DNA from 3 places in the Mesorhizobium sp. M7D.F.Ca.US.005.01.1.1 genome. Region 3 is predicted to be linked to each of the others. Evidence: predicted binding sites of a transcription regulator. Region 3 holds the regulator's gene; each other region holds the start of a gene.
What was found. Region 3 encodes PhoB, which activates phosphate uptake and scavenging genes when phosphate is short. Its sites were predicted from a motif close to TGTCATNNANCTGTCAT; they were not measured.

Region 1: a site for PhoB is predicted at 5,755-5,771, ahead of ppk2 (polyphosphate kinase 2). Genes of this name have one in related genera too.
Region 2: a site for PhoB is predicted at 6,835-6,851, ahead of EJ076_RS16940 (RNA degradosome polyphosphate kinase). Genes of this name have one in related genera too.

What each region holds. Positions count from the first base shown of each region.
Region 1 covers NZ_CP034453.1:3,745,528-3,755,209, forward strand. Annotated here, with positions in the region: gene EJ076_RS17830 (hypothetical protein) at 1-81, shown strand, start outside; gene EJ076_RS17835 (DUF423 domain-containing protein) at 143-517, opposite strand; gene EJ076_RS17840 (multidrug efflux MFS transporter) at 557-1,816, opposite strand; gene EJ076_RS17845 (GntR family transcriptional regulator) at 2,015-2,680, shown strand; gene EJ076_RS17850 (DUF982 domain-containing protein) at 2,897-3,130, shown strand; gene EJ076_RS17855 (hypothetical protein) at 3,197-3,349, opposite strand; gene EJ076_RS17860 (glycosyl transferase family 90) at 3,552-4,523, shown strand; gene EJ076_RS17865 (aldo/keto reductase) at 4,557-5,600, opposite strand; gene ppk2 (polyphosphate kinase 2) at 5,880-6,800, shown strand; gene EJ076_RS17875 (dihydrofolate reductase family protein) at 6,838-7,485, opposite strand; gene hemB (porphobilinogen synthase) at 7,704-8,735, opposite strand; gene EJ076_RS17885 (DUF2066 domain-containing protein) at 8,822-9,652, opposite strand.
Region 2 covers NZ_CP034453.1:3,537,260-3,546,941, forward strand. Annotated here, with positions in the region: gene EJ076_RS16900 (amino acid ABC transporter substrate-binding protein) at 1-931, shown strand, start outside; gene EJ076_RS16905 (amino acid ABC transporter permease) at 995-2,182, shown strand; gene EJ076_RS16910 (amino acid ABC transporter permease) at 2,187-3,344, shown strand; gene EJ076_RS16915 (amino acid ABC transporter ATP-binding protein) at 3,369-4,172, shown strand; gene EJ076_RS16920 (TIGR02117 family protein) at 4,288-4,956, shown strand; gene EJ076_RS16925 (hypothetical protein) at 4,975-5,154, opposite strand; gene EJ076_RS16930 (FAD-dependent monooxygenase) at 5,263-6,507, opposite strand; gene EJ076_RS16935 (zinc-finger domain-containing protein) at 6,526-6,771, opposite strand; gene EJ076_RS16940 (RNA degradosome polyphosphate kinase) at 6,915-9,116, shown strand; gene ppx (exopolyphosphatase) at 9,116-9,682, shown strand, end outside.
Region 3 covers NZ_CP034453.1:7,001,986-7,011,667, reverse strand. Annotated here, with positions in the region: gene EJ076_RS34095 (PAS domain-containing protein) at 1-2,161, shown strand, start outside; gene pstS (phosphate ABC transporter substrate-binding protein PstS) at 2,675-3,730, shown strand; gene pstC (phosphate ABC transporter permease subunit PstC) at 3,800-4,783, shown strand; gene pstA (phosphate ABC transporter permease PstA) at 4,787-5,638, shown strand; gene pstB (phosphate ABC transporter ATP-binding protein PstB) at 5,635-6,438, shown strand; gene phoU (phosphate signaling complex protein PhoU) at 6,464-7,171, shown strand; gene phoB (phosphate regulon transcriptional regulator PhoB) at 7,191-7,880, shown strand; gene EJ076_RS34060 (ROK family protein) at 7,897-9,144, opposite strand; gene xylF (D-xylose ABC transporter substrate-binding protein) at 9,415-9,682, shown strand, end outside.

The DNA.
Region 1 (9,682 bases), 3.3 Mb from region 3:
CGGCCGGAGGGGCGTCGATTGGCGAGGTTGCGGCGACGCAATCGCGAATCGCTTGTCCAGCCCGAGCGCCGGCAGGACTGACTGCTCCGCAAACGACGTTTGACGGGCGCAGGCTTGGTATCGGGCAGGGCGCCCAGAGGCGTCAGGAACGCGCGCGCACCAGCGCCGAGGCAGCGATCGTCAGCCAGCCGGCGATGAGCAGCGTGCCTCCGATCGGCGCCGACAGCGGGAACAGCCGTGAGCCGATAAAATCACGGGCCAGCAAATCGCCGCAGAACAGCAGAAGTCCAACCAGCAGCACCAGGCCGCCGATATGCAGCGTCCGGTTCGCGCCAAGCAATCCGGCGGCGAGGAAGACCGGCGCATGCATGATCAGGAAGGATGCGGCGGTGCCGACGAACGCGCCGCCCAGATGCGCCGCTGCGGCCGACAGCGCCACGCCGGCGGCGCCACAGAGGCCCCCGGCCAGGACGAGGATACGGCCGATGTTGCCGGAAGGTTGTTCGGCCGTGCTCATGCCGTGGCTCCGTGATCTCAGAGGGATACGCCTAACCCGTCAGGGCTTGCCGGGGTTGGCGAGCATGTCCTGCTCGCGGCGTGACTGCGCCAGCCAGTTATACACCGCGCCCCCGGCCATCAAGACGGATGTGCCCAGAAACACAGAACGCATGCCGAAATGGCCGCCGGCAAAGCCGCCCAGCAAGGGGCCGGCTACCTGCCCGACATATTGGGCGGAGATCGACAGCCCGAGCACGTTGCCGCCGACGCCATCAGGCACATTATGACGGATGACGCTGGTGATGCAGGGTAAGAGCCCGCCTAGCGCCAGACCCATCAGGAAGCGCAGGCCGATGAGTTGCCAGCTCTGCGTGACGAAGGCCTGCGGGATCAACAGCAGCGCCGAGACGGCAAGCGCGCCGATGATGACGTTCCAGTGGCCGACGCGGTCGGCGAGCTTGCCGAGACGCGAAGCCGACAGGATGGCGCCAAGGGCCGCCGCCGACATGACAACGCCTGATATCAGCGTGACGCCGCTCTGGTCTTCGATGAGCTGCTGCACATAGACGGTGATGATCGGCTCGATCGACATGGTGGCGAAACTCAACAGCATGCCAGTCGCCAGCATGGCGACAACAGGCCGCTTGTCGGGGATTTGTGCCCAGCCGCCTTTCGGCTTCTGCTTCGACGGGGCATCTGCTGTTTTAGGCCGGGGATTCTCCTTGATGAGAAAGGCGGTCGCCAAGAACGCCAGGAAGATGACACCGCCGGACAAGAGGAAGGTGGCGCGGATGCCGATCAGCGGCGGCAAGATACCGCCAACCAGTGGGCCGACCAATGCCCCAGCCGTGATGCCGGCAGACAGCAGGCCGAGCGCCCAGCCGGAACGCTCCTTCGGCGTCTGCATGGCGACGAGGATGGTCGATCCCGAGGAATAGCCGCCGGCAAAACCGATCAGCAGCCGCAGCAGCACCAGTTGCCAGACGGTCTGCACCATGCCGGTCAGCGACATGCATATGGCCATGCCGAAGCTGGCGCGAACCAGCATCACCTTGCGGCCGTAGCGGTCGCCGAGACGTCCCCAGAGCGGCGCCACCAGTGCCGCCGCAAAGAACGTCGCGCCATAGGCGATCCCCGACCATTGCACGATCGCCGCGTGGCCCTCGGCGCCGAGCTGCTCGATATAGAGCGGCAGGAATGGCAAAAGCAGCGTCATGGCGACAAGCGTCGAAAACGAACCGGCAAAGCACACGAACAGATTGCGCCGCCAGTGGATGTTGTAGGTGCTGTCGGTCGCCGGAGGCGTATTCTGCGGCATGTCATATGTCCTGTCCGAGCAACGCGGAGCTATGGGTTGCCGCGGATACCAATTTGGGATACCAAGATGGTGCCCCTCATGGACGCAAGCTTGGCCGCTGTCAATGTGGCCCTGTCAAACGTGAACGGGAACCGCGGCCGGCAAGCCGATCGCCGGCAAACGGCCCGAACCAGCAACGGCCAGACAATGGAACCGACAATGTCGCAGATGCAAAGCGTCGAAAAACAGCTTCGGCAGATGATCCTGGGCCTCGAGATCGGTCCCGGCGAGAAGCTGACGGAGCGCTGGATCGAAAGCCGCTTCGGTGCGTCGCGAACCCCGGTCAGGGCGGCACTTCTGCGGCTCGAGACCGAGGGCCTTGTCGGCAGGGAAGGACGTGGCTGGACGGTGTCGCCCATCAATCTGGCTGAACTCGAGCAGATCGCCGTCTACAGGGAGGCGGTCGAGGTTGCGGCACTTCGCTTGACATGCGCCTTGGCGGACCGGAGCGCCGTCGATGTCATCGAGGCGATGCTCGAGTCCTGCGACAACGACACGCCGCGCGAGGAATGGCATCGTGTCGGCATGGATTTTCACATCGAACTGGCGCGTCTGTCGGGCAACGAATTTCTGTTCCGGGCGGTTCGCGATGCCATGACGCGCCTGTCCCGGGCGCGCTGGCTGGAGGTGCGCGACGAAGCGGCCCTTGCTCGCGCCTGGGCCGAACATCGCGCCATTCTGGCAGCCGCACGTCTTGGCGATGCCGATGAAGCCGCGCGCCTGCTCTCAGTCCACATCGTCGGCAGCCGCGACCGGTTGGTGACGTCGCTCGCCAACGATCGGCGCGGTCTTCGCGCCAGAGGCTTTGCCGTCGTCGCCGCCTAGAGCGCAATTCCAGGAAAAGTGTGAAACGGTTTTCCGTCCGGAATTGCGTCAAGACAGGAAAAGTGTTTGCGTCCGGAATTGCTCCAAACGATCTGTGCAGGGCAGGGTATACGCCATGCAAAGGCGTCGTCTGGACGTATGCGCACTTTCGGCCTCGCTTCGCAGACGCCGATGGCGTAAGGAGCGGCGATGGAAAACAACCGATTTGAAACACCTGTGACTGTGAAGTCAGTCGCGGCGGGAAGCACTCAGCTCTTGCGTACGGCGCGTGAGGCTTCCGACTACCTCCTCAACAACTGGCCCGGCAAGCGCAGCCCCAAGCATCGCGCGGCGCTGCAGGCCTGCCATGACGCACTCGCCGGCGACAAGCCGGCGATGAACGCTAGGCGCGCCTTCATTGCGGCAGCGCGCGAAGTGGACGTCTTTGTCAGCGACAAGGCGCCCGCCTGATACAAGCCGGCCATCTGGGCGGCCATCTGGGTTGAGGCATGGCCCGCATCTGCGGGCCTTTTGCCGTCACTTTGCCGTTTCGGTTTCGCCTTCGGTCTCGTCCTCGGGCTTCGAACGTTCCCGCGCCGCAACCTTGGCTGCCAGCTTCTCGGCCTTCTTGGCTGCTTTCTGGCGGTCGCGTTCCTTGCGTTCCTGATCGTAATTTGGTGGTCGCGCCATATCGGCTCCTTTTCACTGCCTCGCGGCTCTGGTCCTGCCTAGGAGCATTAGCCGTCAAACACAACAGCTGAAGCGATAGTGCCCGGCGGTTCGTGGGGACGACGGTCCGGGACTTGCAAGATGCGCGGCACAATGGTGTAGGAGAACCGGGGCGCCAACAAACTGCGCAGCGATCCGCCCGCTTGTTTTGATCAAGTGAACTATGGCCACCATCCAACGAACGACGGCAAGGGTTTTCTACTATGCGCGCAACGTCTTGCGCGATATCGCACCGCAGGCACTCTTCCGTCGGCGGTTGGCGGGCCGTCTCGAACAGGCCAGGCTCTCGGATCAGGCGGTGCGGCGGCGGCTGAATTACTACAACAAGCTGCAGCATGTGTTTTCGCCCAGCCCGGCTGCGGTGCGTCTCGACGAGCTGCCCTCTACGCCGACTATGTACCACTACGACCTCAAGGAGTTTGCCCGTTATTTCGATCCGGCATTGCTCGTCGACGTCGAATTCGGCGACGTCATCGACGTGCCGAAGGTGCCGACGCTGGTCAAGGATCGGCCGATCCGCGCCGACGACGAAAATGCGGTCATCATGAAATTCAACAAGTTTAGGCACTTCTACATGCCGGCCGACGCAACTGCATTCGCCGACAAGCGCCCGGCCGTGGTCTGGCGCGGTGATCTCAACAATCCGAAACGGACAAGATTTCTCGACGCCGTGCGTGACTTGCCGTTTTGCGACGCCGGCTCGCACAAGCCGAACGCGCCGGCCGAGTACAGCAAGCCTTTTCTCAGCATCAGCCAACAGCAGCATAATCGCTACATCGTCTCACTCGAAGGCAACGACGTGGCGACCAACCTCAAATGGATCCTGAATTCGAATTCGCTCTGCCTGATGCCGTTGCCGACATACGAGACATGGTTTGCGGAAAAGCGACTCGAGGCCGGTGTCCACTATGTGCCGCTCGACCCGGATTTCGCCGATGTCACGGAGAAGGTGCGCTATTTCGAACACCACCCGGCCGAGGCGCAACGCATCATCGCCGCGGCCAATGCCTATTGCCGCCAATTCTCCAACGAGCAGGACGAGCAGGCTATCTCCCTGCTCGTCCTCTATAAATATTTTGTCCTCAGCGGTCAGATCAAGCCTGATCCTGAGGTCTGGCGTTTTATCCAGGGTTAGGACGTAGCGTGCCTCGGCGCCAAACCTGGCTCGTCAGATGCCGCTGCGGTCAAGAACCAGGTCGGCGGGGCCGAAGCGGTCCTTTGCCGTCAATTGCTGGTGCCAGTAGGGATATAGCAGCGGTGGCCGGCTGACCGCGTCGAGGCGGCTGCGTTCGTCGTCGGTGAGCACCAGGCTCGCAGCCGCGATATTGTCCCTGAACTGCGTTTCGGTCCTACCGCCGATCACCAGCGAGGAGACTGCGGGTCGGCCAAGCAGCCAGGCCAGTGCTACCTGCGCGGCCGACACGCCGCGCTGCGTGCCGATCTCGACCAGCACATCGACGATCCGCCACAGCCGGTCCTCGTCGCGGATCGGCGGTTCCGACCAGCCGGCGAGCTGACGGGCGGTGGGGCTGTCGCGGCGGTATTTGCCGGACAGCAATCCGCCGGCAAGCGGGCTCCAGACCAGGACGCCCAGCCCCTGGTCGACGGAAATCGGCAGCAATTCATACTCCGCCTCGCGCGCTTCCAGCGTGTAGTGGATCTGCTGGGTGACGAAGCGCGGCTGGTGATGGCTGTCGCTGATGCCAAGCGCCTTCATCACTTGCCAGCCAGAATAGTTGGAGCAGCCGACATAGCGGATCTTGCCCTGCGCAACCAAAGTATCGAGCGCTGCGATGGTTTCCTCCAGCGGCGTCACCCCATCCCATTCGTGCAGGAAGTAGATGTCGATGACGTCGGTCTTGAGCCGCTTCAGGCTCTTCTCGCATTCGCGGATCAGATGATGGCGCGACAAGCCTTCATCGTTCGGACCTTTGCCGATCCGCATCCGCGCCTTGGAGGCGATCAGCACGTCGCCCTTGCGCTTGCCGCCGAGCGCTTCACCGATGATCTCTTCCGAAATGCCGTTCGAATAGACATTGGCGGTGTCGATGACGTTGATGCCGGCATCGATGCAGAGATCGATCATCCGGCGCGCCTCGTCGAGGTCGGTCTTGCCGACCGCCGAAAACGCGCCGGCGCCGCCGAAAGTCATGGTGCCCATGGTCAGTGTCGAAACTTTCAGGCCGGAACGGCCGAGGGTGCGGTATTCCATGTCAGTCCTCGCGATTGCGTTGGGAAGGGGGCTGGGGAGGGGGCCCCGAATGTGGCCGCTATTTGTAGGACAATTTGGGCGACTTGTCTCCATGCCACGACGACGGATCGATCATGCCTCGCTGGATTGACAGCGGCGGTGATCACGCTCGGGCTGCAATAAAACCGTCATTGCCGGCCTATATTGAAGTCGGCTCAGGGTGTTGCCGTTCCGGGCCATAAGCCGGGAGTTTGCGACGCCGGACATGGATCGACAGAGCTTGCAAGCGGAGCAGCTGAGATGACCGAGCTAAAACAGAATTCTCCTGCCAAGGACTGGCTTGAAGCCGAGCTCGCCGACACGCTCGACGAGGACTATGAGCTCGAAATGTCGGAGCCGGCGCTGTCGATGGAGATCGCAAAGATCTACAAGAACGCGCATCCGCCTTCGATCGATCGCATGCAGTATTTTCGCGAGCTGATCACCCTACAGTCCGAATTGATCAAGCTGCAGTCCTGGGTCGCCTACCACAAGAAGAAGCTGGTGGTGATCTTCGAGGGGCGCGACTCGGCCGGCAAGGGTGGCGTCATCAAGCGCATCACCCAGCGGCTCAACCCGCGCATCTGCCGTGTCGTGGCACTACCGGCGCCGACCGAGCGTGAGAAGTCGCAATGGTATTTCCAGCGCTATGTGCCACATCTGCCGGCCGGCGGCGAGATCGTGCTGTTCGACCGCTCCTGGTACAACCGCTCCGGCGTCGAGCGGGTGATGGGCTTTGCCCAGCCCGATCAGGTGGAAGAGTTCTTCCGCGACGTGCCGGAGTTCGAGCGCATGTTGGTCCGCTCGGGCATCACCGTGGTCAAATACTGGTTCTCGATCACCGATGAGGAACAGCAGATGCGCTTCCTGATGCGCATCCACGATCCGATGAAGCAGTGGAAACTATCGCCGATGGACCTGCAGTCGCGCGTGCGCTGGGAGCAGTACACCAAGGCCAAGGAAGAGACCTTCGTGCGCACCAACATCCCGGAAGCCCCCTGGTTCATCGTCGAAGGCAACGACAAGAAGCGGGCGCGGTTGAACTGCATCGACCACCTGCTCAAGCAAATGCCCTATGAAGAGGTCCCGCACGAAGAGATCACGCTGCCGGAGCGCGTTTTCAATCCCGAATACGAACGTCAGACGCTGCCGCGCGAGCTCTACGTGCCGGAGAAGTACTGAGCGTCTTTACCCTCCCCGACGCGGGGAGGGTAAAGAACTACGCCCGCTTGATGATCACGTGCGTGGCGAGCGGCGTCGCCACCTGCTCGCTGCACTGATAGCCCAGCTTGAGCATGTCGAGGCCGCCAAAAAGGTTCTCGCCCGCGCCAAGCAGCACCGGCGCGATCGCCAGATGCATCTCGTCGATCAGCTTCTCCTGGAGATATTGCCGAATGGTGGCGACGCCGCCGCCCACCCGCACGTCCTTGCCGTCCGCCCCGGCTTTCGCCTGTTCAAGCGCCGAATGGATGCCGTCGGTGATGAAATAAAAGGTTGTGCCGCCCTCCATGACGATCGGTTCGCGCTTGTGGTGGGTCAGCACGAAAACCGGCACGTGGTATGGCGGGTTGTCGCCCCACCAGCCCTTCCAGCTGTCGTCAGGCCATTCGCCGCGGATCGGCCCGAACATGTTGCGGCCGAGGATCCAGGCGCCGACATTCTCGAAGCTGCGCGCCGCGAACGCCTCATTGGTATCGGTGGTGCCGCCATCCAGTCCGAGCACCATCTTGCGGAAGGTGCGGGTACCAAATACCCACTTGTGCAGGGATTCCCCGCCGACGCCGAGCGGATTTTGTAGGTTCTGATCGGGACCGGCGCCGTAGCCGTCGAGCGACAGGCTGAAAGCGTTGACACGAAGTTTGGACATGAGAGCCTCCTCGATAACCAGTTGTATTTTGCAATCGGTTATTTGTAGCAAGCTGCTTGCGAATTGCAAGCGGTATTTTTTAGGTACAAACGAGCCTCGAAGCGAATGGTCTAGCGACCCTCGCTCTGGTCTCCCGGCCGGACGTCGGAAATTGTCAGGGATGCCGAGGCGGATCGCCGGCATTTGCTCGCCGCGACCGATCATCGTCGGAAGAGAAGTTATCCCTTCAGCAGTTCCGCCACTTCGGGAGCGAAATAGGTCAAAATGCCGTCGCAGCCGGCGCGCTTGAAGGCGAGCAGCGATTCCAGCATCGCCTTCTCGCCATCGATCCAGCCATTGGCAGCGGCAGCCTTGATCATCGAATATTCGCCCGACACCTGGTAGGCGAAGGTCGGCATCTGGAACTCGTCCTTCAGCCGCCGGATGATGTCGAGATAGGGCAGGCCGGGCTTGACCATCAGCATGTCGGCGCCTTCGGCGATATCCTGCTCGGCCTCGCGCACCGCCTCGTCGGAATTGGCATGGTCGATGTAATAGGTCTTCTTGTCGCCCTTGAGCAGGCCGGCGGTGCCGACCGCCTCGCGATAGGGACCGTAGAAGGCCGAGGCGAACTTGGTCGCATAGGACATGATCGCCACATCCTGGAAACCATTGGCGTCGAGCGCGTCGCGGATGGCGCCGATGCGGCCATCCATCATGTCGGACGGCGCGATGATGTCAGCGCCGGCCGCCGCCTGGATGACGGCCGCGGCTGTCACCTGTTCCACCGTCTCGTCGTTGACGATGATGCCGTCGCGCAGGATGCCGTCATGGCCGTGGCTGGTGAACGGGTCGAGCGCGGCATCGGTGATGATGCCGATCTCCGGCACCGCGTCCTTGATCGCGCGAGTGGCGCGGTTGATGACGTTGTTTGGGTCGAGGATGTGCGAACCGGTCTGGTCGCGCAGCGAGATGTCGACATTGGGGAAGGTGGCGAGCGCGGGAATGCCGAGCTTTGCCGCGCGTTCGGCCTCCTTGACGGCGAGGTCGATCGACAGGCGGAAGACGCCGGGCATGGCGGCGATCGGCTCGCGGATATTCTTGCCGTCAACGACGAAGATCGGCCAGATCAGGTCGTCGACCGAGAGCCTGTTCTCTTGCACCAGACGGCGCGACCAGTCGGCCTTGCGCATGCGGCGCAAGCGGCGGCTGCCGGTGATGTCGTCGACGCTGCGCGCGCCGGCTGGCTTTGTCGGGGTGAATTTGTTCATCGCCAAAACTCCAGATCGGCGGCTTTTACCACGAGCCCTTGCCGCTGACCAATGCGACACGTTTGTGCCAGCAATCCGGTCGAGGCCTATTCGGGCTGCCCGTTGCCCGAAAGAATCTGCGTCGCGCCCTTGATAGCAACGCGGAAAGCCTCATCGAAGCTGACACCGCGCACGTGCCACATATAGGTCTTGCCCGCCATGGCCAGCCGCCAGTCGGCGATCCAGCCCAGCTCCTTGTCGCTCCAGACGAGGCTGCCGGAAAGCGCCTGGTCGGCGCCGGCCTTCTTCGCAATGGTATCGAGCTTTGTCATCTCGGTGTTACGAAGCGCCTGATCGGCCAATCCGGCCTGCGACAGCAGCGCCGCCGTGGGAAAAGCCACCTGCATGGCCAGCGGCGCGGCGGCATTGCCGAACGATTCGCGCATCAGCACGCCGCGCTCGTCGTCGGCATCGAGCGCGAAATGCCTTGTACCGCGCTCGGTCGCCAAAAACACCGCCAGCCGTGGCCGCTCGGCCAGCCACGGCCTGCTGCCGAGCAAAGCCAGCACCGGGTCGATGTCAGCCGGCCTGTACTGGCAATAAAGATTATGAGGCCGATCGTACGTGCCCTGATCGTCATGGTTGGGAATGCCTTCCATGCGGTCGCGGTAGCTGAAGCTGGCGACGAAGCTGCCGGCCTTGTCGCGCAGCGCCACCATCTCCGGTTTCGCCGGCAGGCGCTGATCGCCGGAAACCCGGATCAGAACCGCGTCGAGACAGCGCTTGAACCCGGCCTGGCGGTTTTTCTCGTACTTGCCGTTGACGATGGTCTGAGAGCTGTAGAGGTCCTCGAGGGAGGCCGCGACCGACGGATGGGTTGCCGCGCAAGCGACCATCAGTCCAATCAGCATCAGGACAGCGCGCAAAAGCTGCGACATGGCCCACCGTCCCCCGAAGCCGATCATCGC
Region 2 (9,682 bases), 3.5 Mb from region 3:
CTTCATCCAGTGTGGCGTCTCGACCGGCCTCGCCGGTTTCTCGGCGCCAGACGACAAGGGTGACTGGCAAGGCATCGACGCGGATTTCTGCCGCGCTGTCGCGGCCGCCGTCTTTGGTGACGGCACCAAGGTCAAGTTCACGCCGCTCAGCGCCAAGGAGCGGTTCACCGCGCTGCAGTCCGGCGAGATCGACATCCTGTCGCGCAACACCACCTGGACGATCAACCGCGACACGGCACTTGGCCTGAATTTCATCGGCGTCACCTACTATGACGGCCAGGGTTTCATGATCAATGCCAAGAAGCTGCCGGGCGTCAATTCCGCGTTGCAGCTTTCCGGCGCCGCCGTCTGCGTGCAGAGCGGCACGACCACCGAGCTCAACCTCGCCGACTACTTCAAGGCCAACAAGATGGAGTACAATCCGGTCGTCTTCGAAAAGCTGGAAGAGGTCAACGCTGCCTATGACGCCGGCCGCTGCGACGTCTACACCACCGATCAGTCGGGCCTCTATGGCATTCGCCTGACGCTGGGATCGCCGGCCGATCACGTCGTGCTGCCCGAGATCATCTCGAAGGAGCCCCTCGGGCCGGCCGTTCGCCAGGGCGACGACCAGTGGTACCACATCGTCAAGTGGACCTATTTCGCGCTGTTGCAGGCTGAAGAGCTCGGCATCACCAAGGCCAATGTCGATGAAATGAAGAATTCGGCCAGCCCTGAGATCAAGCGCGTGCTCGGCCAGGAAGCCGATACCAAGATCGGCACCGATCTCGGCGTCTCCAATGACTGGGTCGTCAACATCGTCAAGGCCGTCGGCAATTATGGCGAAATGTTCGAACGCAATGTCGGTTCGGGCAGCCCGCTGAAGATCGCGCGCGGCATCAACGCGCTGTGGACCAAGGGCGGCCTGCAATACGCTCCGCCGATCCGCTGATCGAAATGTGATCCGGGAGGCAGGTCGTCTGCCTTCCGGTTTCTCTTTCCAGGGGACGGTCGAATGGCATCGCAGGAAGTTCTTCGCGAGGAGCCCAGCCGCGGTTCCTTTATCAACGATCCGAAAGTCCGGGGCATATTCTTCCAGGCGCTGGTCGTCGTTCTGCTGGTGGCGGGCGTCTGGTGGATTGCCCACAACGTCATTGCCAACCTGACGCGCCTTCACATCGCTTCGGGCTTCGGCTTCCTCAAGGGCCGCGCCGGCTTCGACATCAGCGAGAGCGCTATCGCTTATTCATCGGATTCGACCTATGGCCGCGCCATCCTGGTCGGCTTCCTCAATACTGTCATCGTCGCCATCGTCGGCATCATCACCGCGACAATCATCGGCTTCATTGTCGGCATCGGCCGGCTTTCGCAGAACTGGCTGATCAGGAAGATCTGCACGGTCTATGTCGAGGTGTTCCGCAACATCCCGCCGCTGCTGGTCATCTTCTTCTGGTATTCCGGCGTGCTGGCCGTGCTGCCGGCACCACGCGACAGCATCAATCTGCCGTTCGGCTCCTTCCTCAACCAGCGCGGCTTCTATTTTCCACGCGCCGTGTGGGGCGACGGCTCCTGGCTGATCTTCGTCGCTCTGGTTGTCGGCATCGGCATGGCGTGGTTCGTGGCGCGCAAGGCGCGGCAACGGCAGATGGCGACCGGCCAGCAATTCCCGGTGTTGTGGACAGCCTTGGCGCTGATCGTCGGGCTGCCGCTGCTCGCCTATGCGCTGAGCGGCTTTCCCCTGACTTTCGACTACCCGAAGCAATCGACTTTCAACCTGACCGGCGGCTTCCAGGTCAGGCCGGAGTTCCTGTCGCTGTATCTGGCGCTGTCCTGCTATACCGCCGCCTTCATTGCCGAGATCGTACGCGCCGGCATCAGGGGCGTCAGCAAGGGCCAGACGGAAGCTGCCGGTGCGTTGGGGTTGCGGCCCGGATCGATCCTGCGGCTGGTCGTCGTGCCGCAGGCCATGCGCATCGTCATTCCGCCGCTGACCAGCCAGTATCTCAACCTGACCAAGAACTCGTCGCTCGCCATCGCCATCGGCTATCCGGACCTGACAGCGACCGCCGGTACGGTGCTGAACCAGACCGGCCAGGCTGTCGAGGGCGTGGTGATCATGATGGTGATCTATCTGGCCATCAGCCTCCTGACCTCGCTTGTGATGAACTGGTTCAACGCCAAGATGGCGCTGGTGGAGAGGTAAGGACATGCAAGAACATGATATGTCCTGGGTGCGCACCGAAATGGTGCTGGCGCAGCCGGCGCCAGCCGGGGTCACGGGTCTTGGCGCGTGGGTGCGCAAGAACCTGATCGCTTCCGCCGGCGACACCATTTTGACCATCGCCGGCATCGCGCTGGTGGCGCTGATCCTGCCGCAAATCATCAACTGGGCGTTCATCAACGCTGTGTGGACGGGACCGGACCGGACCGTATGCGCCACCGTGGCGCAAGGCGGCGTCCAGCCGGATGGCTGGACCGGCGCCTGCTGGGCTTTCGTCAATGCCAAGTTCGGCCAGTTCATGGTCGGGCGCTATCCGATCGAGGAGCGCTGGCGGCCGATCCTGGTCGCCATCTTCTTCGTGGCGCTGCTGGTGCCGATGCTCATCCCGAAAGTGCCGCGTAAAGGGCTGAATGCCATTCTGCTGTTCTTTGTGCTGCCGATCGTCGCCTTCATCCTGCTGGTCGGCGGCATGTTTGGCCTGCCGCATGTCGAGACCTCGCTGTGGGGCGGGCTGCTGGTAACGCTCAGCCTGTCCTTCGTCGGTATTGCCGTGTCGTTGCCGCTGGGCATCGTGCTGGCACTCGGCCGTCGCTCCAAGATGCCGATCATCAAGACGCTATGCGTCGTCTTCATCGAGACGGTGCGCGGCATCCCGCTGATCACCGTGTTGTTCTTTGCCAGCGTCATGCTGCCGCTGTTCCTGCCGGAGGGCGTCAGCTTCGACAAGTTCCTGCGCGCGCTGATCGGCGTGTCGCTGTTTGCCGCCGCCTATATGGCTGAAGTGGTGCGCGGCGGCCTGCAGGCGATCCCCAAGGGGCAGTATGAAGGTGCCGATTCGCTCGGTCTCGGCTACTGGCAGAAGATGTATTTCATCGTCATGCCGCAGGCACTGAAATTGGTCATCCCGGGCATCGTCAACACCTTCATAGGCATGTTCAAGGACACCAGCCTGGTCATCATCATCTCGATGTTCGACCTGCTCGGCATCGTGAAGCAGAACTTCTCCGACCCAAACTGGGCAACGGCGCAGACCGCCAGGTCCGGTCTTATCTTCGCGGCCTTCGTCTTCTGGCTGTTCTGCTTCGGCATGTCGCGCTATTCAATGTTCACCGAACGCCGGCTCGACACCGGCCACAAACGCTAAACAAAAGAACAAGGGGATCCCGTCATGGCCACCGAAAATGCCGTCAGCGCGGAAGAGATCAAGGTCAACGCCGCCAAGATGCAGATTTCCACCACCGATGTCGCCATCGACATCATCGCCATGCACAAATGGTATGGTGAATTCCACGTGCTCAAGGACATCAATCTGAAAGTGATGCGCGGCGAGCGCATCGTCATCTGTGGCCCTTCGGGCTCCGGCAAATCGACGATGATCCGCTGCATCAACCGCCTGGAAGAGCATCAGAAGGGCAAGATCATCGTCGACGGCAAGGAACTGACCAACGATCTCAAGAAGATCGACGAGGTGCGCCGCGAGGTCGGCATGGTGTTCCAGCACTTCAACCTGTTCCCGCATCTGACCATCCTGGAGAACTGCACGCTGGCGCCGATCTGGGTGCGCAAGACGCCAAAGAAGCAGGCCGAGGAAATCGCCATGCATTTCCTCAAGCGCGTCAAGATCCCGGAACAGGCGCACAAATATCCCGGCCAGTTGTCCGGCGGCCAGCAGCAGCGCGTGGCGATCGCCCGCTCGCTGTGCATGAACCCGCGCATCATGCTGTTCGACGAGCCGACCTCGGCGCTCGATCCGGAAATGATCAAGGAAGTGCTGGAGACGATGGTCGGTCTGGCCGAAGAAGGCATGACCATGCTGTGCGTCACCCACGAGATGGGCTTTGCCCGCAAGGTCGCCAACCGCGTCATCTTCATGGATCAGGGCCAGATCGTCGAACAGAACACGCCGGCCGAGTTCTTCGACCACCCGCGCCACGAGCGCACGAAGCTGTTCCTGTCGCAGATCCTGCACTAGGCCTTCGACGGCCACGGGGAGCCCGGCTGAAACACTGCCGGGCTCTTTTGCGTATGGATGAGCAGGAGGCGGGCGATTTGTGTCGCGCCGGAGCGCGTCTGCAGGGCCGCCATTCATGAAAAGACTGGGACGTTTTCTTGGCCTTGTTTTGATTGGGGCTATGCTCGCCGTCGTGCTGGGTACTTTCGTACCGCGACCGCTCTGGCAAGCAATCGCCGACAGGCCCGCCACGGCGCGCCACATCCTGGTGCTGAAGAACGCCATCCACACGGACATCGCCATTCCGGTCGATGGTAGCGTGCGCCAGCGCTTCCGCTTCTTGGTCGACGCCGGCATACCGGCCGACAGTCCGGAGGTCCGCTACATCGTCTTTGGCTGGGGCGGCCGCGCTTTCTACCTGGAGACGCCGACATGGTCTGAGTTGAAGGCGGTGCCGGTGATGAAGGCGCTGACCATCGATGCTTCGGTCATGCATGTCGATGTCGCCGGTGACATCGTCGAATCGCGCCCGGACGTCGCGGGGTTCGACATCGGTGAGGATCGGTTCGCGGCGCTGCTCGATTTCATCGATGCGAGTTTCCAGCGGGGGCCGAAGGGTCCGATCCTTGTTCCGGATGCGGCCTATTCCAGGTTCGACGGCTTCTACGAAGCCAATGGCCATTTCAACGCACTGGTCGGCTGCAACACCTGGACGGCGGCCGCCTTGCGCACCGCCGGCCTGCGCACTGGCTGGTGGAACCCGCTGCCTGTATCGCTTGGCCTGTCGATGCGGCTGTATAATTAGGCGGGGTGCGCGCCGACTTCAGTCTGCTGTGTGCCGACGGATCGCCCTCCGCCAGAACTTTTCGGTCAGCTCAGGAATATCGCTTGTATCGACATCGCTCTCGGGTCGCGCCTTCAAGGCTGCGATTTCCGCTTTCTGGGGCTCTGTTAGTGGAAGCGGATTTGCCGGGTTGAACTTGTACCGGATGAGTTTGGCCATAGTGCTATTTCTACTCGGCGCAGGCGCTGCTGTCGAACGCCAACGTCGCGATCCTTCGCGCCCCCCTCTGTCCTGCCGGACAGAGGGGGGCGCTGTCCCGCCAGCCTGTCAACGCCTAACAACAGCCTCCGGTGCCTGCCAGCCATAGAGCCAGTCCAAATCCGCCGCGAGTTTGTCCGACGAGCGCATTTTCAGGAACAGATTGCGGGCGACCGCCACTGGCCCCGTGGCATGCCAGGCGACGCGGTTGATGGCGCCGCGACGAGCGACCCTGGCGACGCGCGGCCGCCGCAGGTTCTCCCAGATTTGAAGACTTTGTGCCGGATTGCCAGGGAAATCGGCAATAATATCGGCAAGCATCGCCGCATCCTCGATCGCCATGGCAGCACCTTGCGCGGCGAACGGCGTCATCGCATGCGCCGCATCGCCGATCAGCGCGATGCCGTCCGGCATTGTCCAGGGCTGGTTCTGTTCGACAGTATGGAGCGGCCAAGTCAGCCACGCCCCAACCATTTCCACCAGTTCTGTAAGACCAGGCGCGGTGCCGCGCATTGCGCTGGCGAGGATGCCGGGATCGGTATGGCCGGACCAGCCCTCGGCAATACGCTCGCCTCTGGTGAAGGCGACGAGGTTGAAGGCGTCCCCCTTGCTGACGGGGTAGGCCACCATATGGAAGCCCGGGTGCAGGAAGGTGGTGACGCAGTCCGGAGTGCCGATCGCCGCGAAAGCCTGCCCTGCGGCACTCTGCGCTGCAATGGTCGCGCGCCAAGCCAGTTCGCCGGAAAACCGGCTTCTTGGCGAGGTCGCCCTTTTGGCCGAATCGACAAGTGCGCGCACCGACGACCAGACACCATCTGCGCCGACCAGCAGGAAGCCCTCAGCCTTGATGGTTTTGCCGTCGATCTCGGCCGTCGCCGTGATGCCATCGGGGCCGGTGGCAACGCTGCCGATACGGGCGCCGGTGGTGAGACGGATATCCGGCATCTCGGCAACGCGCGCGGTCAGTGCGCTCTGCAGATCGGCCCTGTGAGCGACGAGATAGGGCGCTTGCCAGCGCGTTTCAGCGGCTTGTCCCAGTGGCACCCGCGCCAGTTCGCGCAGCGTTGCGGCATCCTTCAAGACCACCGCTTCCGGCCGCACCGCTTCCGGCAGCAGACGGTCGAGTACGCCAAGCTGGCGAAGGATGCGTGTCGCGTTGGGAGAAAGCTGGAGGCCGGCGCCGGCTGCTTCCAGGCGCTGCGCCTGTTCGAACACCCGTACCGGGTAGCCGCGTTCGGCGAATGCAAGGGCTGCGGTCAGCCCGGCGACACCTGCCCCGGCGATGACAACTTGCCGGGATCGCGTGTCATTCATCGGGCTTGTCGCGAAGACTCAGGCGGCCTGGTCGATATAGATGCAGCCGGCCGGCAGCGTTTCCGTCGCCTTCAGCTTTGGCGAATAGCGGTAGAGCGTCGAACAATAGGGGCAGACTTTTTCATTGTCGCCACCCATGTCGAGAAACACATGCGGGTGGTCGAAAGGCGGATTGGCGCCCGTGCACATGAATTCCTTGACGCCGATGTCGATTGCCGGGTGGCCCGCATCGTTCTGAAAATGGGGAATGGAACCGCCTGCCATCGTCGTCTCCTTAACGCAGTCTCTTCTGCATCTGGATCATAACAGGCCTCTTTGCAAGATCGATGAAATGAAACTGTCGCAAAAGCCTGTCAGAGGATAAGTTAAGCCGGTTAACCGGCTGAGCGGTGGGAAGAGCAGGAACCATGAACGAACTGAAGCCGGTGCAGAGCGAATTCGTGAACGTCGAGGTGGCTCGTCCGGAGGGCGGCAACCCCGATCGCTTCGTCAACCGGGAGTTTTCCTGGCTGCAGTTCAACCGGCGCGTTCTCGAGGAATCGCTGAACCTCAATCATCCGCTGCTGGAGCGCGTTCGCTTCCTGTCGATCTCGGCCGCCAATCTCGACGAATTCTTCATGGTCCGTGTCGCCGGCCTTGCCGGCCAGGTGCGCGAGGGCATCACGCTGAAGAGCCCTGACGGCCGCACCCCCGAACAGCAGCTCGAACAGCTGCTGCGTGAGGTCGAGCGGCTGCAGGAAGACCAGCAGAAGAGCCTTTCGGCGCTCACCGTGCTGCTCAACAAGGAAGGCATCGAGAGCATCACTCGCGATGCGCTCACCAAGGAGGAGAAGGTCTGGCTGGAAGACCATTTCCAGGAGCAGGTGTTCCCGGTGCTGACCCCGCTGTCGATCGACCCGGCGCATCCGTTCCCGTTCATTCCAAATCTCGGCTTCTCGATGGCGCTGCAATTGCGCCACCGCAAGAACGGCGAAGAGATGAGCGCGCTGCTGCGTCTGCCGGTGGCGCTGAAGCGTTTCATCCGCCTCCCGGACCGCAAGCACCATGTTCGCTTCATCCCGCTGGAAGAAGCTGTCGGCCTGTACATCGGCAAGCTCTTCCCCGGCTACGAGGTCAAGGGCTCCGGCACGTTCCGCATCATTCGTGACAGCGATATCGAGGTCGAGGAGGAGTCCGAGGATCTGGTGCGCCTGTTCGAAACGGCGCTGAAGCGGCGTCGCCGCGGTTCGGTGATCCGCATCGAATTCGACAAGCTGATGCCTTCCGAATTGCGCGACTTCGTCGCCGGTGAGCTTGGCGTGTCGTCGAGCCGCATCAGCGTGCTCACCGGACCGCTGGCGCTCAGCCAGATCTCCGAGATCGTCGCCGTCCCCCGCGACGATCTGAAATTTACGCCCTACAATCCGCGCTTTCCCGAGCGTATCCGCGAGCATGGCGGCGACTGTTTTGCCGCCATCCGCGAGAAGGACATCGTCGTCCACCACCCCTACGAATCCTTCGATGTGGTGGTGCAGTTCCTGCGCCAGGCGATGGCCGATCCGGAAGTGGTGGCGATCAAGCAGACACTTTACCGCACCTCCAATGACAGCCCGATCGTGCGCGCGCTGGTCGACGCGGCCGAGGCCGGCAAGTCTGTCACCGCGCTGGTCGAGCTCAAGGCGCGCTTCGACGAGGAAGCCAACATCCGCTGGGCGCGCGACCTTGAGCGTGCCGGCGTGCAGGTCGTGTTCGGCTTCCTCGAGCTGAAAACACATGCGAAAATGTCACTGGTGGTGCGGCGTGAGGACGGCAAGCTGCGCAACTACGTGCATCTGGGCACCGGCAACTACCATCCGGTGACCGCGCGCATCTACACCGACCTGTCCTTCTTCACCACCGATCCGACGATTGCCCGAGACGTCGCCCAGCTCTTCAATTTCATCACCGGCTATGCCGAGCCGACCGATGAAATGCGGTTGGCGATCTCGCCGTTCACGCTGAGAAGCCGCATCCTGAAGCACATTGCCGACGAGATTGCCCATGCGGTGGAGGGTCGGCCTGCGCGCATCTGGATGAAGATGAACGCGCTCGTCGATCCGATCATCATCGACGCGCTCTATGATGCCAGCCGCGCCGGCGTCGAGATCGACCTTGTCGTGCGCGGCATCTGCTGCCTGCGGCCGCAGGTTCCGGGCCTGTCGGAAAACATCCGTGTAAAATCGATCGTCGGCCGTTTTCTCGAGCACAGCCGCATTTACTGTTTCGGCAATGGTCACGGCCTGCCGTCGGACGAGGCCATCGTCTACATCTCTTCGGCCGATCTCATGCCGCGCAATCTCGACCGCCGCGTCGAGACCATGGTGCCGATCACCAATCCAACTGTGCATGAACAGATCCTTGGCCAGATCATGCTGGGCAACATCATGGACAATCAGCAAAGTTTCGACGTATTGGCTGATGGAACCTCCCGGCGCGTGGTGCTGGAGGAGGGCGAGGAACCGTTCAACGCGCAGGAATATTTCATGACCAATCCGAGCCTGTCGGGACGGGGTGACGCGCTGAAGTCGCATGCGCCCAAGCGCATTGCGCAGTTCAAGCGCCGCAAGAAGAACGCCGCAGCGTCCGGCTGATGCTGTCTGATTCCCAGGGCCGGTTGCAGGACCGCCGACCGCTATCCATCATCGACATCGGGTCGAACTCGATCCGTCTCGTCGTCTATGAGGGACTGGCGCGCTCGCCAACCATGCTGTTCAACGAAAAGATGCTGGCTGGTCTCGGCCGTGGCATCGTTTCGACCGGCAAGCTCGATCCCGAGGCGGTGACCCGCTCGATGGAAGAGTTCCGCCGCTTTCGCGCGCTTTCCGACCAGGCCGGCGCCGAACATATGTATGTGCTGGCGACCGCCGCCGCCCGCGAGGCGATCAACGGTCCCGATTTCATCCACCGGGCCGAGGACGTGCTCAAGACCGAAATCCGTGTGATCAGCGGCCGGCAGGAAGCCTATTATTCGGCGCTCGGCGTCATTTCCGGCTTCCATCCGGCCGATGGCATCGCCGGCGATCTGGGCGGCGGCAGTCTCGAACTGGTCGACGTCAATGGCGAAGCGATCGGTGACGGCATAACGTTGCCGCTGGGTGGCCTGCGCCTACAGGACATGGCGAAGAACTCGCTGACCCAGGCGGCGAAGATCGCGCGT
Region 3 (9,682 bases):
GGTGGCGCTGGACGGATCGGTGCATCTGGTCGGTTCCAGCACCGACATCACCGACGTCAAGGCGCGCGAGCGCGCGCTGGAAGAGAGCATGCGCGAGAACGAGGTGTTCCGCAGCCTGATCGACAATGTGCCGGTGTCGATCTACGCCAAGCGCTCCGACCTCAGGCAGTTCTACGTCAACAAGGGGTGGTGCGATCTCACCGGCTTCAGCAAGGAAGAGGCTACCGGCAAGACCGACATCGAGATCTTCGGGCCGGATGGCCAGGCCTTCGTCGACAGCGACCTTGCGGTCCTGCGCACTGGTGAAACGCAAGAGGTCGAAGAGACCGTGACGGCGGCCAACGGCAGCGTCAGGCATCAGTTTGCCCGCAAGGGGGCGATGATCGCCTCCGATGGGTCGCTCTACCTGATCGGCTCGACCACCGACATCACCGAGTTGAAGACGCGCGAGGCCGAACTGCGCGAGGCCCGGCAGCGCGCCGTGCTCGCCGACCGCGCCAAGTCGGAATTCCTCGCCAATATGAGCCACGAGATCCGCACCCCGATGAACGGCGTGCTCGGCATGGCCGAACTCCTGGCCAAATCGGACCTCGACCCGAAGCAGAAGACGTTTACCGACATCATCGTGAAATCGGGCAACGCGCTGCTCACCATCATCAACGACATCCTGGACTTCTCCAAGATCGATGCCGGTCAGCTGGTGCTCGATCCGGCGCCCTTCAATCTTGCCGAGGCGATCGAGGATGTGGCGACGCTGGTGTCGACACGCGCCAAGGAGAAGGACCTCGAGCTGATCGTGCGCATCGAGCCTCGTCTCGAAAGCCTGTTCGTCGGCGATATCGGCCGCATCAGGCAGATCGTCACCAACCTGCTCGGCAACGCGGTGAAATTCACCGATGAAGGCCATGTGCTGGTCGACGTCACCGGCGAGAGGGTTCCGACCGGAACGAAGCTCACCATCTCGGTCACCGATACCGGCATCGGTATCCCCGAGGAAAAGTTGAAACTGGTGTTCGAGAAGTTCAGCCAGGTCGACACCTCGTCGACGAGGCGCCACGAGGGGACCGGCCTCGGCCTCGCCATCACCTCGCGGCTGGTCGAGCTGATGGGCGGCGACATCGGGGTCGAGAGCGCCGAAGGCAAAGGTTCGACCTTCTGGTTCACGGTGACGCTGCCGAGGGCCGGACAGCAGAACGGGCAACGCATCACGCCGATCGACGTGACCGGCGCGCGCGTGCTGATCGTCGACGACAATGCCGTCAACAGGGCCATCCTGACGGAGCAGATGACATCGTGGACGTTCGATTCCTGCGCGGCCGAAAGCGGCGCCGAGGGCCTCAAGGTGCTGATCGCCGCCGCCGCCTATGGCGTGCCGGTCGATTGCGTCGTGCTCGACTACCAGATGCCTGAGATGAGCGGCGCCGAAATGGCGCGGATCGTGCGCAACACTGCCGGCCTTGCCGGCACGCCGATCATCATGCTGACCTCGGTCGACCAGTCGCTCGCCAACACCAGCTATCGCGATCTTGGCATCGATGCCCAGCTGATCAAGCCCGCGCGCTCTTCGGTGCTGCTGGAAACGCTGGTCGCCACCATCCAGCGGCATCGCCACAACACGAGCGGCAGCGACGCGCTGCCGCTCGCAGCCGACGTCGCTGCGAGCAATGTGGTGCGGCCACAGCCCTCGGCGCCGTCTGAACAGCGGGCGCTGCTGCAGCCGCCTTCGATTCGCCCCCGGCCACCCGTGGCGGGTGGCGGCGACAGGTTGGACATCCTGGTGGCCGAGGACAATGAGGTGAACCAGATGGTGTTCACCCAGATTCTCGGTGAGACCGGTTATGGTTTCGAGATCGTCGGCAATGGCCGCAAGGCGCTCGACGCCTTCGGCCGGCTCAATCCGTGCATGATCCTGATGGATGTCTCGATGCCGGAGATGAACGGGCTCGAGGCAACCGCCGCCATTCGCCGGCTGGAGGAAGAAACCGGCACGCATGTGCCGATCGTCGGCGTCACCGCGCATGCGCTGAAGGGCGATCGCGAGCGCTGCCTGGAGGCCGGCATGGACGACTATCTGCCCAAGCCGATCAGTCCCCGAGCCCTGCTCGAGAAGGTCGAGCGCTGGGTCGGCGCCAGCCGCCAGGCTCAGCGCAACGCCGGGTAAGGGGCTCTCGGCGCACCTGTTGGCGAGAAACTATGCGGAGATTCGCGACGCGTCCCGTGCGCAGCACCATGGTGCGATCGCACCATATCAAAACTGTGCCTAATCGAGACAATAACTATATTCGAATTCCGCTCTTCCCAGTTACGGGCGGGAGCAGCGACCGCCGGCATGAGACAGCGTCAACCTACCCCAACGGACCTGTTTTCGGCGATGGCCCGGCCACGACACCGTCTGGCCGAGAGCAACGCGCTCCCGTCCGGATTTTCTTTGCCGAGGCGGCAGTCCCGTAACTGCGGGCCGGTCTCGGCCTGAAACGGCGCAAGTGCCTGATTCCGGGAGCAAAGCCGGGCTCAGTCGGGAGTGCCGGCTGGCCGGCGTTTTCCCCACCCCAATGACGCGTTACCGGGGTGACATCAAACTGTCATGCGACTGTAATAATCGAAGGCTATTGGCCTCAGCGGGCGCCGAGAGGAATGGCGCCGAGAGACCATCTTCCGAACAGGAGCAGGCCACATGAGACATTTCATCCGCTCGGCGGCCGTTGCGATCGCAATGGCTACGGCGTCTACTTTCACCCTTTCCGCGGCAATGGCAGCTGATCTTTCCGGCGCCGGCTCGACCTTCATTTATCCGGTGTTCGCCAAGTGGGCCGACACCTACAAGAAAGACACCGGCATCGGCCTCAACTACCAGTCGATCGGTTCAGGCGGCGGCATCAAGCAGGTCATCGCCAAGACCGTGACCTTCGGCGCCACCGACAAGCCGATGTCCGACGCCGACCTGGAAAAGAACGGCCTCGTGCAGTTTCCAATGGTGATGGGCGGCATCGTGCCGATCGTCAACCTGACCGGCGTCAAGCCGGGCGAACTCGTCCTTGACGGCAAGACGATCGCTCAGATCTACCTCGGCGCCATCACCACCTGGGACGACGCCGCGATCAAGGCACTGAACCCGACCCTGACCCTGCCATCGACGGCGATCGCCGTTGTCCATCGCTCGGACGGCTCGGGCACGACCTTCAATTTCACCAACTACCTGGTCAAGCTGTCGCCCGACTGGAAGGACAAGATCGGTTCGGACACGGCGGTCGAATGGCCGACCGGCGTCGGCGCCAAGGGCAGTGAAGGCGTTGCCAACACCGTCAAGCAGACCGACGGCGGCATCGGCTACGTCGAGTATGCCTATGCCAAGCAAAACAACCTGTCCTACTCCAAGTTGGTGAATGCCGCCGGCAAGGTCGTCGAGCCGTCGCTCGAATCCTTCGGCGCGGCTGCTTCGAATGCCGACTTCAAGGGCGCGAAAAACTTCAACGTCATCATCACCAACGAGCCCGGCGACACCACCTGGCCGATCGCTGCCTCGACCTGGGTGCTGATCCACAAGGTTCCGGACGATGCTGCCGCAACCGGTGAAGCGCTGAAATTCTTTGCCTGGGCCTACAAGGACGGCAAGGAAACCGCCAAGGCGCTCGACTATGTCTCGATCCCCGATAGCGTCGTCGACCTGATCAAGACCTCCTGGAAGGCTGACATCCAGGCCGACGGCAAGCCCGTCTACGCTGGCGAATAACATCCTCCAAAGGAGCGCCGCACCGCGGCGCTCCTTATTCGTCCCTCAACACAAAGAGCCGAGCTTCACATGAGCGCTGTCCAGGAAGCCTTGCCAGCCATTCGAGGTTCGCGCGACGCGATTGTCAGACGGTTCGCGCTGACGGACTCGATTTTCCACGGGATGACCCGGGCCGCTGCCATATTGGTGCTGGTCCTGCTCGGCGGCGTTGCGATCTCGCTGTTTGCCGGATCCTGGCAAGCCCTGTCGACCTTCGGCTTCTCCTTCCTGACCAGCGAAAGCTGGAACCCGGTGACGGAGAAATTCGGTGCGCTGGCGCCGATCTACGGCACCATCATCACCTCCGCCATCGCCATCCTGATTGCCGTGCCGCTCGGCATCGGCATCGCCATCTTTCTCACCGAGCTTTGCCCGCGCCCGCTGCGACGGCCGATCGGCATGGCGGTGGAGCTGCTCGCCGGCATCCCGTCGATCATCTACGGCATCTGGGGCCTGTTCGTGCTGGCGCCGTTCCTGCAGACGACCGTGCAGCCCTTCATCATCGGCGTGTTCCACGGTATTCCAGGGCTTAGCAGCCTGTTTGCCGGTCCGCCCTACGGCATCGGCCTGCTGACCTCGTCGCTCATCCTTGCCATCATGGTGCTGCCCTTCATCACCTCGATCACCAAGGACGTCTTCGACACAGTGCCGCCGGTGCTGAAGGAGTCGGCCTACGGTATCGGCTGCACGACCTGGGAAGTGACCCGCCGCGTGGTTATCCCCTACACCAGGATCGGCATCATGGGCGGCGTCATGCTCGGCCTTGGCCGCGCGCTCGGCGAAACCATGGCGGTGACCTTCGTCATCGGCAACGCGCACCGCATCTCGACGTCGCTGTTCGCGCCGGCGACGACGATCTCGGCGACCATCGCCAATGAATTCACCGAAGCCGTCGGCGACCTCTACACTTCTTCGCTGGTGGCGCTCGGCCTGATCCTGTTCGTCATCACCTTCCTGATCCTTGCCATCGCCCGCTACATGCTGATGCGCATCGACGCCCGCACCGGAGCCTGACCGATGTCGACAGCCACATCGCTTCACCAGAGCCGCAAGAGGAAGAATGCCGTGATGATGACGCTGTGCGTCACCGCGGCGGGCATCGGCCTAGCCTGGCTGGCGCTCATCCTCGGCGCGCTGGTCTACAAGGGCGCCGCCGGCCTGTCCTTTGACGTCTTCACGCAGATGACGCCGCCTCCCGGCGACGCCGGCGGCCTGCTCAACGCCATCTATGGCAGCGTGGTGATGACCGTCATCGCCGTCATCGTCGGCACACCGATCGGCGTGCTGGCCGGAACCTACATGGCTGAGTACGGTCGCTTTTCCAAGCTGACCACCGTGGTGCGGTTCATCAACGACATCCTGTTGTCGGCGCCATCGATCATCATCGGCCTGTTCGTCTACGAACTGATGGTGCGGCCGATGGGGCATTTCTCGGCGATCGCCGGTGCAGTCGCGCTCGCCATCCTCGTCATCCCGGTTGTCGTGCGCACCACCGAAGACATGCTCAATTTGGTGCCGAACGCCTTGCGCGAAGCCGGCACCGCGATCGGCGCGCCGCGCTGGGTGGTCATCAAGTCGGTCGCCTACCGCGCCGCGCTTTCCGGCATCGTCACCGGCATATTGCTGTCGATCGCCCGTATCTCCGGCGAGACGGCGCCACTGCTCTTCACGGCGCTCAACAACCAGTTCTGGTCGAGCAATCTCAACGCGCCGATGGCCAGCCTGCCTGTCACCATCTTCCAGTTCGCTCTCAGCCCTTACGAGGAATGGCAGCAACTGGCCTGGACCGGTGCACTCATCATCACATTGACGGTTCTCGCGCTCAGCATCGTTGCTCGCAGCCTGACCGGACGCAGAGAGGACAAATGAGCCAGATGTTGTCTCCAGACATGACGATCGCCGCCGAGGCCACCGCCAAGGCCAAGATCGAGGTCAAGAACCTCAACTTCTACTACGGCCAGTCGAAGGCGCTGAAGGACATCACGCTGTCCTTGCCCGAGCGCAGCGTCACCGCCTTCATCGGGCCTTCGGGCTGCGGGAAGTCGACGCTGCTGCGCGTCTTCAACCGCATCTACGAACTCTATCCCAAGCAGACCGCCGAAGGTCAGGTGCTGCTCGACGGCCAGAACGTTCTCGACCGCTCGCAGGATCTCAACCTGCTGCGGACCAAGATCGGCATGGTGTTCCAGAAGCCGACGCCATTTCCGATGTCGATCTACGAAAACATCGCTTTCGGCGTCAGGCTCTATGAGAAGCTCAGCAAGTCCGAGATGGACGGCCGCGTCGAGCAGGCGCTGAAGCGCGCAGCACTCTGGACCGAGGTCAAGGACAAGCTCAACGCCAGCGGCCTCAGCCTCTCCGGTGGTCAGCAGCAGCGGCTCTGCATCGCCCGCACCGTGGCGGTGAAGCCGGAAGTCATCCTGCTCGATGAGCCGGCCTCGGCGCTTGACCCGCTGTCGACCGCCAAGATCGAGGAGCTGATCGACGAGTTGCAAGCCGACTACACGATCGTCATCGTCACCCACAACATGCAGCAGGCGGCGCGCGTGTCGAAGCAGACGGCCTTCATGTATCTGGGCGAACTGGTCGAGTTCGACCGCACCGAGAAGATCTTCACGTCGCCCCGCGAGAAGCGCACGCAGGACTACATCACCGGCCGCTTCGGCTGAGTTCAGGCATACGAGGGACAAGATCATGGGCGAACACACAGTCGCTTCTTTCGACGAGGATCTCGGACAAATCAGCAGGCTCATCAGCGATATGGGCGATCTCGCCGGCTCGATGGTCGGTGGTGCCACCAAGGCGCTTTTGAATTCCGATAACGCCCTCGCACAGCGCGTCGTCTCCGACGATGCGATCATGGACGCGCGCCAGCGCGAGCTCGACGACCGCGCCATCACGTTGATCGCCAAGCGGCAGCCGATGGCCGACGATCTACGCCATGTCGTCGGTTCGATCCGCATGGCCGGCGATCTCGAACGCATCGGCGACCTTGCCAAGAACATCGCCAAGCGCGTCGGCACCGTCGGCCTCAGCGTCACACCGCGTGACCTGTCGCATTCCATCGACGCAATGGCCCAGCTGGTGCTGATCCAGGTGCAGGGCGTGATCGAGGAGTATGCGGCGCGCGACGCCGCGGCCCTGGCGAAACTGCGCGCCGCCGACGAGCGCATCGACGTCAAATACACCTCGGTGTTCCGCGAACTGCTGACCTACATGATGGAAGACCCGCGCAACATCACTGCCTGCACGCATCTGTTGTTCTGCGCCAAGAACCTCGAGCGCATCGGCGACCATGTGACCAACATCGCTGAAAATGCCTATTATGTTTTGACCGGCACGCAGCTGCCCGCCAATCGCCCGAAGCAGGACGAGACGGCAATGTCCGCGCCGGCGGCATGACGACAGGGGTGACCAGTCGATGATCGCGCCACGCATCATGGTGGTGGAGGATGAGGAGCCGCTAGGCGTGCTGCTCCGCTACAATCTGGAATCCGAGGGTTACCAGGTCGAGGTGGTGACGCGCGGCGACGAGGCCGAGATCCGGCTGCAGGAGAACGTTCCCGACCTTCTGGTGCTCGACTGGATGGTGCCTGCGGTTTCGGGTATCGAACTCTGTCGTCGGCTAAGGATGCGTCCCGAGACCGAGCGGCTGCCGATCATCATGCTGACCGCGCGCGGCGAGGAAAGCGACCGCGTGCGTGGCCTGTCGACCGGCGCCGACGACTATCTGGTCAAGCCGTTCTCGACGCCGGAATTCATGGCCAGGGTCAAGGCGCTGCTGCGCCGGGCCAAGCCGGAAGTGCTATCCAGCGTGCTCAAGGTCGGCGACATCGTGCTCGATCGTGAGTCGCACCGGGTCTATCGTAAGAAGAGCGAGATCCGGCTCGGACCGACAGAATTCCGCCTGCTAGAGTTCATGATGCGTCATCCCGGCCGTGTGTTCTCGCGCAGCCAGCTGCTCGACAATGTCTGGGGCGAGACAATCTATATTGACGAGCGCACGGTGGACGTTCATGTCGGCCGGCTGCGCAAGGCGGTCAACAACGGCCGCATGCCCGATGTCATCCGCACGATCCGAGGCGCGGGCTACGCGATCAGGGAAGACTGAGCTCCCTCGTTTGAACTCACGCCACGTTCTTGCCGACGAGGCCAGCTCTCGCCTGCACGCCCGGTGCGAAAATCTCCTGGTCGACGAAGGTCAGTGCGCGCATGGCGCAGCCTTCGCGGATCAGCGGCAGTTCGTTCGGCTCGGTGTCGAAGGAAATCGATTTCGAGTGCTGGCCGCCGGCGGTCTGGGCAATCGCCTCGCGCAATGCCGGCTCGATCAGGTCGAAGGCAGCGGCGCTGACGCCGACCATGGCGACGGGCGCCGGATCGATCAGTGCGAACAGGCTGCCGAGACCGTAGCCGAGCGCTTCGCCGGCCTTGCGATAGGCCTCGCGCTCGGGGCCATCCCTTTCGCGGGCCGCGGTCGCCAGCGCGCGCATGTCGGCGTCGCTGACATCAGCGACGGGTTCTGCGTCCTCGCCCAGCTGCCTGGCGTTGCGCCAGATGGCGTAGTTTCCGGCATAGGCCTCGACGCAGCCGCGCCGCCCGCAGCGGCAGAGCGCACCTTTCGGCTGATGGATCATGTGGCCGAACTCGCCGCCCGAGGAATGGGTGCCGGTGAACAGCTCGCCCTTCAGCACCAGGCCCATGCCGATGCCATGCGACAAAAGGATGGCGATGAAATCGTCGCGGTAGCGATCAGGATCGCGCCAGCGTAGCGCTATCGCCATCATGTTGCAGTCATTCTCCATGGTGGCGGGGATGCCGAACTCGTCCTCGAGTATGTCGGCGAAGGCGATGTCGGTGTGCGGCGTGATCGGCGACCACAGCATGGCGCGGGAGCGGGTGTCGGTGATGCCCTGGATTGCCAGCGCGATGCGGGCGATGCTGCGGACGTCGAGATCAGGGTCCTCGAGACGGCGCCGCACGATTGCCGTGCATTCGCCGATCAGCGCGTCCCGCGACATGGTCAGCGTGTCCAGCCGGCGCTGTTCCTCTGATATCACCTGGCCGGCATAGTCGATGACGGCGACGGAGAGAAAATTCAGCGACAGCACCACGGTCATCACCGCCGCCGCTTCCGGATTGAGGCTGAGGCCAACCTGCGGCCGGCCGCGTTTGAGCGAGCCGGCCTCGCTTGGTTTGCTTTCGGTCAGGATGCCTTCCCCGATCAGGTCGGAAGAGATAGCCGATATGGTCGAGTGGCTAAGGCCGGTTGTCGCTGCGATCTCGGTGCGGGACGGCTGTCCGGCGCGGCGCACGGCCGCAATCACCATCGCCCGGTTGCGCCGGCGCAAATCGTCGTGGCGGATTCCGACCGACATGTTTCTTCAAGTCCTCCCGGTCGCCGCGGTTCTCCGTGCCCCTCGAACGCTGTCGGCAACGCAGTCAAATACTGGCAGAAGCCGCCCACTCTGTCATTTATTTATTCCGGGGCTCGAAAAAAATTCGCGAGCACATCAAAATCCATCAGAATCGATGTTGACAGCGTTCGGGTGTTGGACCAGTATTTTTTCGGGGCTCGAAAAAATAGGGCCTCTGTGCCGGCCTTCGGGTCAGTTTGGTCGCGCCATACGCGGCGCAGGGAGGATATTATGAAAAGATTCACAGCCGCCATCCTGGCGGGTGTCGCCATGTCGCTGACGCTCGCGTCGGTCGCGCAGGCGAAGGACAAGGTCATCGGCGTTTCGTGGTCCAACTTCCAGGAAGAGCGCTGGAAGACCGATGAGGCCGCCATGAAGACGGCGATCGAGGCTGCCGGCGACAAGTACATCTCCGCCGATGCGCAGTCCAATCCCGGCAAGCAGCTTACCGATGTCGAAAGCCTGATCTCGCAGGGCGCCAATTCGCTGATCATCCTGG